Regions from separate parts of the Vibrio sp. JZG10 genome, predicted to be linked through region 2. Evidence: riboswitches for the same ligand, from Rfam matches in the RefSeq annotation. Region 2 holds a riboswitch; the other holds the start of a gene.
What was found. Region 2 has a riboswitch for cyclic di-GMP ahead of ACWYVB_RS02565 (TfoX/Sxy family DNA transformation protein). Riboswitches for the same ligand answer to the same signal wherever they lie in the genome.
Positions count from the first base shown of each region.

Region 1: linked by a shared signal. The riboswitch ahead of gbpA (N-acetylglucosamine-binding protein GbpA) and the one ahead of ACWYVB_RS02565 (TfoX/Sxy family DNA transformation protein) in region 2 are both predicted to bind cyclic di-GMP.

Region 1 is NZ_JBSUGE010000004.1:172,522-176,947, forward strand. Features, by position in the region: gene ACWYVB_RS07675 (MarC family protein) at 1-142, shown strand, start outside; gene ACWYVB_RS07680 (patatin-like phospholipase family protein) at 322-1,194, shown strand; gene gbpA (N-acetylglucosamine-binding protein GbpA) at 1,248-2,711, opposite strand; cyclic di-GMP riboswitch class I at 2,818-2,918, opposite strand; gene ACWYVB_RS07690 (fasciclin domain-containing protein) at 3,191-3,691, opposite strand; gene ACWYVB_RS07695 (cryptochrome/deoxyribodipyrimidine photo-lyase family protein) at 3,772-4,426, opposite strand, start outside.
Region 2 is NZ_JBSUGE010000001.1:563,275-567,700, forward strand. Features, by position in the region: gene torD (molecular chaperone TorD) at 1-213, shown strand, start outside; gene purR (HTH-type transcriptional repressor PurR) at 679-1,683, shown strand; cyclic di-GMP riboswitch class I at 1,969-2,058, shown strand; gene ACWYVB_RS02565 (TfoX/Sxy family DNA transformation protein) at 2,175-2,765, shown strand; gene ACWYVB_RS02570 (TVP38/TMEM64 family protein) at 2,881-3,567, shown strand; gene ACWYVB_RS02575 (hypothetical protein) at 3,588-3,908, shown strand; gene ACWYVB_RS02580 (alpha/beta fold hydrolase) at 3,946-4,426, opposite strand, start outside.

The sequences.
Region 1 (4,426 bases), on a different contig from region 2:
ATTTGGAGACAAATTGGTCAAAGCAGTTGGACCGAGTGCTCTGAACGTCGTGACGAAAATGATGGGCTTAATCCTAGCGGTTATTGGTACTCAAATGTTTATTGATGGCGCGGGCGAAGCCTATAAAACTGTTTTCTCATAGGCGTCTCCATCTCGTCTAAATCCACACCTACATTTCTAGCTGGTGTGGATTTTTTGAACTTTAGTTTTCACTTTCTAAGAAAGAAATAAATAGACTTCACCTATTTCAATAATAAGAATATTCAATTGTTTTGATTGCACGAATTTCATTACTCTTTTGGCAAGAATAATGGGGGAAATATGGCAACAAAAGCAATTGTAGTGGAAGGTGGCGCGATGCGAGGTGTCTTCGCAAGCGGAGTGCTAGATGCGTTTTTAGAGCAAAGTTATAAACCGTTTGACTTTGCCATCGGTGTATCTGCTGGCGCATCAAACTTGATTGGTTATTTGACCGACTATCCGCATCGCAGCATTAATGTCATTACTAAGCTGGCAACGAGTAAACGCTTTTTTGATCCGACTCGATTCGTTAAAGGTGGGGACCTCATTGATGTGAAGTGGCTGTTTGAAGAGTCTAATCGTTTGTATCCCGTCGATGAAAATAAACTGTTTGATGGCATTCCTTTTCTGGCAGCGACGACGAATGTAGATACAGGACAGGCAGATTATTATCGCGTGACGCGTGATAATTTTCACCATGCGATTGAAGCGACAACAGCGTTACCCATTGCATACAAGCATACCCCTTGCTTTTCTGGAGGCTGCTATACCGATGGCGGGGTGGCAGATTCCATCCCGGTGCGTGAGGCTTATCGTCGCGGAGCTCGAGACATAACCGTTGTGCTTTCTCACCCGCTAAATTATGCCAAGAAGCCAGTAAAAACCACATGGCTGATGAAGAAGTTATTTGCCGAACATCCTAAAATGGCGGACGCGATGTTAAGACGTGCAGATAACTACAATCAATCGTTGGAATTTATTCGTAACCCTCCACCGGGAACGCATGTCAGAGTGATTGCACCACCAGATAATTTTCCTGTTCAGCGCTTATCAATGCGACAAACCGTTCTATTGGAAGGTTATGAAATGGGGCTGATTGAAGGGCGGGCTCATTTGGCCAATTTGTCAGGTGTTCACGGTTTAGATCGGGAAAACTGCCATTTTTGCGTTTGATAATGAAAGAGCCTCATAGCGAGGCTCTTTTTACTTAACGTTCAAAGGGCGATTTAGTTGACTTTATCCCAAGCCATTTCCCAGTGTGAACCAGTTCCTGGTTCGTATTGGTTTGCGCTTTCTTTCCACTGTACACAGTAACCAGAGTATGGGAAAGGTTTACATTGGTAAATGGCACCGTCGCTTGCAAGCACTTTTGTGCCCGCCGTGTAGCTAGATAGCCCTTCAGGAAAGACAAAATCGTACTCGCCAGATGGTGGTGGCGTTACTGACTCTTCTTTTAAGTGAAAGTCGAGCGTTTGCTGATCCACCAAGTTGCCATCTTTGTCTTTAATACGAGTCACGAGCATATGGTGACCAGGCTCTGATTTGGTTAAAGCGAGCGATACAGCCTCCACCGAACCGTCTTTCATTTCATCTGCCCAGCTTGCAAGTGGCTCACGGTGGTGATTGTACACGGTGAGTTCTGCGTTTAAATCGCCTTCAGCAGTGAGTGTCAGATCCAACGTCGTCGGTGTTGACTCAATAATATATTCGTCTGCTAAGCCATCTACTGTGAGTGAGTACTCTGGAGCGGGAGTTTCTATCTTGTAGCCGATTTCTACACGCTCAAGGCCGCTATTAGCTTGCAGATACACCGGGTTAGTACCATAAACAGGAGTGAATTTATCCTCGGCATACTGTCCAGCTTGCAGTTTAGTTTGCTCTTGGTTGATCTTCGTTGCTAGAGCGTAAGACCAATTTTTCGCTTTGCCCATGACTGCATCGGTAATTTCTAGCTCGGTTCGATAAGCTATGTTTTCACCCGCCTGATCAAATACGCGTGTATAAACCGAATCTCCAACATTTAAATCCATCGTCGGAATAATTTGACCGCCTTGCGTCCAATCTGGAATGACTGGACTGTCACCATCAAATTTCACATCGATCACGTTATAAAATGAAGCCGCTGTGTCGCCAACATCCCATACCGCCAGAATGACGTGATACCCCTCTCGCGTAGGCACATTACATTGATGGCTCACCTGTTTTGGAGGTTGAACCATATTGCCATCGACTACACAGAAAGGAGTCAGATCAAACGAGTCGCGTGATAGTGAGGCATTTGGGTTCCAATCAGGTTTGGTGATGTAATATTTCCAGTCACGCGTCACATGGTTGGCTGTAAATGTCCATTCAAAAGTCTGTGTACCTGATTGAATAGGACGTTTCACCCAGCGGTCGACAGTTTGTTCATCAAGAGCGGCAGCTAGAGCGGTTTCGGCACTTGCTATTTTTCCATCGCGAGGCCCTATTTGTGGAAAACCATCAGGACCTTCAACACTTTGTGGCTCGTATTGAATAGCACCGCAGTTATTATTTTTTTCGTTAGTATCAGGTGTTGGATACTTACATAGTGCCGCGCGACTTGCAGCGACACCATCATTGGTTTCTGATACGTAGCCGTGAGCCGCAGCACCTGAGCTAATGCTTGCAAGTGCTAACGTAAGTACGGATTTGGTTGGAAAGGATTTCATCACATGTCCTCTGTTATGGCTGACAAATTAATGTCACACCTCGGCGCATGCTGAGCACGAAGCAACGCTGCATGAATCCATACATTTGGATAATGTAGTGTTGCAACATGGCAACCCCGCTATCATGAGCATTACTTTTGATGATGGAATGCTGGCAGACCGGAAGCTTTGCGTCCCACCCTTTCGAATGGTTTGCCGAAATGTGATTGAGCAGCCAAAATTTAGCTCAAGAATTTACATGTGGAAAAGTAAACGACACTGACATGGAATCATGTTCTCAAATTGAAAGGTAACGGTACGCCAACCTCATTGATATTGTGCTTTTTTGTTTCTAAGGTATTGGTTTTGATGTTGTTTTTGTCTTTTTTATAGTTGGAGTGAATGGTTTGCTAGTTGTTGGGTTGAAGGTGGGAAGGGGCAGTATTAAGGATAGAAGACGCACCGTTTAAAGGGCGGAATATACCGCCCTCTGAATCATTTTATTTAGGCATAATGACGGTATCAATAACATGAATGATGCCGTTTTTAGCTTTCACATCGGTTGCCATTACATTTGCATCGTTGACCATGACTTTATCACCCATGGTTTTAATCATCACGTCTTGCCCCTGAACCGTAGTCGCTTTGTCCAGCTTAACAACATCGGCAGCCATTACTTTCCCTGGGACGACGTGATAACTCAAAATGGATACTAACTTGTCTTTGTTTTCCGGCATTAAGAGCATATCGATTGTACCGTCAGGCAGTTTTGCAAAAGCGTCATCCGTTGGTGCAAAAACAGTAAATGGGCCTTCTCCTTTGAGTGTATCGACTAGATCAGCCGCTTTCACTGCAGCGACAAGTGTATTGAAAGAGCCGTTTTCAGTGGCAACGTCGACAATATCAGCCTTCATCATGCCATGCTCATGAGCCTTGACGGGAAGCATAAAAGATAAAGTCGCCATCAATGTAGCCGTGATAACCAAGATACGTTTAAACATAATGTGTTCCTTACGAGTTGAGGGTACAACGGTTTCCCTAGAGAATGTCTTTGTTTGTACGCATCTAAATGAAGAGATGATCAACGAGCCCTGCTTTCTTTCGATGGTCTCACGTGTCGCGTTAAAATTCGTTTGCCTTCTTGTTTTACATCGGCCCGTTTGCGCCATGCCCATAGACGCTCCCTTGCGTCTTTAGCTGCGCTATTTAGGTCGACAATAGGCGCTAGGTAACGGCTATCCGGTTTCAAGTGGTACATGACGGTTTCCATCTGTGTCATTTTCCAGGGCTCGAACAATAGTGGGGTGGGGACCATTTGCAATTCAGGCACCCATTTATAGATGAATGCGCCATCAGGGTCATGTTCTTGGGCTTGCTTAACCGGGTTGTAAATCCGGATTGTATTGGTCCCAGTTACCCCGGCTTGCATTTGGAATTGTGGGTAATGAATACCAGGCTCAAAGTCGAGGAATAGTTGCGCTAAATGCGTCACGCCAGTTCGCCAATCCATGTTCATGTGATGAGTGAGAAAACTAACCAGCATGGCACGCATGCGAAAGTTTATATAGCCAGTCTGATGCAAACAGCGCATACAGGCATCGATCAAAGGTATGCCTGTATATCCAGATTTCCATGCTACTAACTTTTCTTCATCGAAAGTGCTACTTTGTTTAATCAACGGTTCGTAAGCCCGGTTAACACAGTAAAACTCCATGTCGTATTCCGACTCGAATTTT
Region 2 (4,426 bases):
ATGATCATCCGCTCAAACGAACTTGAGCAAGAAAAACACATGGAAGAAGCCTTCGTTAAACAAAACGACTTTATCCAGCAACAGTTGATGTCTTGGTTACCTCAGTTTGCAGACAAATGTAAACAATTCGACGAATTTGGGTTCTACTCGAGCGTCGCGAAACTATTAGTTGCATTTTGTAAACTAGACAGCGCTTACCTTCTTGGTGAATAATTGCCGCCTATTTTTAAGGAGCCCGCCTATCGGGCTTCCTGTATACCTGAAATAACTGAATGTAAGTAAGTTGGGTATATTATTCGTTTGCCTTAACTTAGCTCAAAGACGCTTGGTTATTTAGCAGTCAAAATGTGACTTCAAATACACAAATCTCTTGCTGAAAACATTGCTAGTCAGTCCACATAGGGCTAAAATGTGAGCGCAAACGATTAAATATGATTTATATGTAAACCGCTGAAATATAGCGGTTTTTGTGTTTTTTAACAGGTTGATGGCAATTTCTAATCAGATAGAAAAAAGATAAAATTCATCGACCGATGCTGCTACGTACCCTTTTGTCGTGCTTGGACCAACCGCTGCCGAAACACTTAGCGCCAACCTTAGATTGCTGGGTGTAAACCATTAGAGCATCAGGTACATCCAACACGACATATTTCAGTAGCTCGATACAGGACACCATTTATGGCCACTATAAAAGACGTTGCTCGCTTAGCCGGCGTTTCCACTACGACAGTTTCGCACGTTATCAATAAAACGCGTTTCGTTGCAGAAGCAACGCAAGAAAAAGTAATGAAAGCCGTGGACGAGTTGAATTACGCGCCAAGTGCTGTTGCACGCAGCCTAAAGTGCAACTCAACTCGTACGATTGGCATGTTAGTAACGCAGTCAACCAACCTATTCTTCTCAGAAGTGATTGACGGGGTTGAGAGCTACTGTTACCGCCAAGGCTACACTCTGATTCTGTGTAATACGGGTGGGATTTACGAAAAACAACGCGATTACATCCGTATGCTGGCTGAAAAACGTGTTGATGGCATCCTAGTGATGTGTTCTGACTTAACCGAAGAGCTTAAAGAGATGCTTGACCGTCATGCCGACATTCCTAAAGTGGTCATGGATTGGGGTCCAGAAAGCTCACAAGCGGACAAGATCATGGATAACTCAGAAGAAGGTGGCTACATCGCAACCAAACATCTGATCGACAATGGCCATACTGATATTGCTTGTCTAAGCGGTCACTTTGAAAAACTTGCTTGCCAAGAGCGCATTGCAGGTTTCCGTCGCGCGATGAGCGAAGCAAACCTAACTGTAAATGAAGATTGGATCCTTGAAGGTAACTTTGAATGTGATACGGCCGTATTAGTCGCAGATAAAATTACAGCAATGGACAAACGTCCGACAGCGGTATTCTGCTTTAACGACACAATGGCTCTGGGCCTAATGAGCCGCCTACAACAAAACGGCATCAAAGTTCCTGATGATATTTCAGTGATCGGCTACGACAACATCGAGCTTGCGGAATACTTCTCTCCACCGTTAACAACTATCCACCAACCTAAACGTCGTGTGGGTAAAAATGCGTTCGAGATCCTACTTGAGCGAATCAAAGATAAAGAACACGAAAAGCGAATTTTCGAAATGCGACCTGAGCTTGTAATTCGAAACACCGTGAAGAAAATGAACTAAAATTCGCCAAATATAACGATGTCAAATAAGCGCTCTAAAAGGGCGCTTATTTTTTATCTCTAAATAACTTTTCCCTGACTTAGGTTTGTTAGACAAAAAGCCTCGAATCTCTAAGTCTCTGTTTTATATGTAGGTAAATCACACTCCCTCACAACCTCGAGATCATCCCGCCTTATTCTCAAATATGCACAAACATGCGCTTGTCGACACTTTTTATTGAACCAAAATCACACTTTTACGGGTAAAACGTGATGTTAATTCAATATACGAAGTATGCTCACTCTGTCACGCACAGGGCAAACCATTCGAAAGGGTGGGACGCAAAGCCTCCGGCCTGAACCATAGTACTATATGGAAGGTAGCGGGGTTACCGATGGCAAGTGTGCAAGCGATGACTTTACCCTGTAATGACATTGCTTTTGCGCATGTTTGCTACTCTCTCGGACCTGACTTTTGGTGGCGTAATATTAATTACACCGAGATAACAAAACATGGATAAACCGATACTCAAAGACTCTATGAAGCTATTTGAGGCACTTGGTAATATCAAGTCGCGCTCAATGTTTGGTGGCTTCGGACTATTCGCTGATGAAACAATGTTTGCACTAGTTGTAAATAATCAGCTTCATATAAGAGCAGACCAACAAACTTCATCTGACTTCGAGAAACAAGGGCTAAAGCCTTACGTTTATAAAAAACGTGGCTTCCCAGTCGTTACAAAGTACTACGCAATTTCCAACGATTTATGGGAGTCTAGCGAACGCTTAATCGAAGTAGCTAACCAATCGTTGAAAAAGGCAAAGCTTGAAAAAGAACAGCAGGCAACTACAAAGCCTAATCGCTTAAAAGATTTGCCTAACTTACGACTGGCGACTGAACGCATGCTGAAAAAAGCAGGCATTGAGTCAGTAGAAAAACTGGAAGAGGAAGGTGCACTTAACGCTTATAAAGCGATAAGAGATACGCACTCTGCAACCGTCAACATTGAGCTGTTATGGGCACTAGAAGGGGCTATTAACGGTACTCATTGGAGCGTTGTACCTCAAGCTCGCCGAGATGAGTTGATGAACGGCCTCCAATAAAAGTCGGCCTTAAAAACTATCTTGTAAAACCGCAGTCTAATCTGCGGTTTTTTTGTGAAATTTTTTCGACTTTCCTTCTGTCTTATTACATATATCCCAAATTGGAATCATAAATATGAATAAGAAACTGATATTAGGCCTAATACTGGTCGCGATCATTATCTTTTTAGGCGTTAACTTTAGTCAGTATTTAACGTTGGAAAATGCAAAAGCCCAACAAGAAGCGCTGACCACATACATCGATCAGAACTTTGTTTTTTCGGCAGCTATTTACTTTTTTGCCTACATTGCAATTACCGCTTTTTCTATTCCTGGTGCTGCTGTGGTTACATTACTTGGTGCGGCTCTATTTGGTTTTTGGACGAGCTTATTACTGGTTTCTTTCGCCAGTACTGTGGGTGCAACGCTAGCATTTTTAAGCAGCCGATATTTGCTGCGTGACTGGGTACAAAACAAGTTCGGCAATAAGTTAATCGCAATTAACCAAGGTGTCGAAAAGGACGGTGCATTTTATCTATTTTCCTTGCGTCTCATTCCGGTATTCCCTTTCTTTCTTATCAACTTGTTGATGGGCTTAACGCCAATGTCTGTAGGTCGATTTTACCTTACTAGCCAAGTAGGTATGTTGCCAGGCACTGCAGTTTACTTAAACGCCGGTACTCAGCTAGCAACAATTGAAAGCCTGTCAGGCATTATTTCACCTGCGGTATTGGCCTCTTTTGCGTTACTGGGGCTGTTTCCAATCATCACTAAATGGGTTATGAATAAAGTAAGGCCAACACCGAGTCAGCAAAACTCATAATTAGTAAGTGGACGTGTTTAATGAAAATATTCATTGCTAAAAACCCAGCAGAAGCGCATATCGTGTGCGAATTATTGAAAACCGAGCAAGTCTACTGTGAAGTCCGCGGAGAAGGTATTTTCGGTTTAAAAGGAGAGCTGCCGTTTAGTGATGATACCGATCCTTATGTCTGGCTTTTTGACGCCAAACAACAAGTAAAAGCAGAAGGAATAGTACAAGCCTACCGCAAACAATCCGATGGAAATGAGTATCAAGATTGGCAGTGCCCGAAGTGCCATGAGGTAAACGAGGGGCAGTTTGGTGCTTGTTGGCAATGTGGACATCAAATAGGGGAGCCTTAATAACTCCCCTACTCCTACTCAATCGATTTATTCAGCGCTAAGCAGAAACCGTTTGCTGCTTAATAAATTCGATGGAATGTTGATTGAAATCTTCAGGGCGCTCAACATTACAAACATGACCACAGTTGGGGATCTCTCGTAAAACACTAAGCTTATGCGCCGCAACCATTTCTTTAACAGGCTTAATAAACATGTAATCTCTGTCGCCCATTAAATAGAGTGTGGGAATGGGTAACTCTCGATCTTTAAAATACTTCATTAAAGGATTTACATCAGCAGCAAGAATAAACCAACGTTTAAATTCTTTTTGGCAAAGCTTCTTGGCCTCACGAATAAAAAGATGGCGAGACTCTCGCTGGCTTCTCTGTGGCATAACAATGTACGCAAAAAGTTTGTAGAGCCACATGTACGGCAGAATGTGCTTACAAAAATTACCTAATTTAACCAATATTTGAGAACGAGTATTGAGCCTTGTGACAGCGCCACCGAGTACCATTGAACGCACGCGCTCTGCTGAT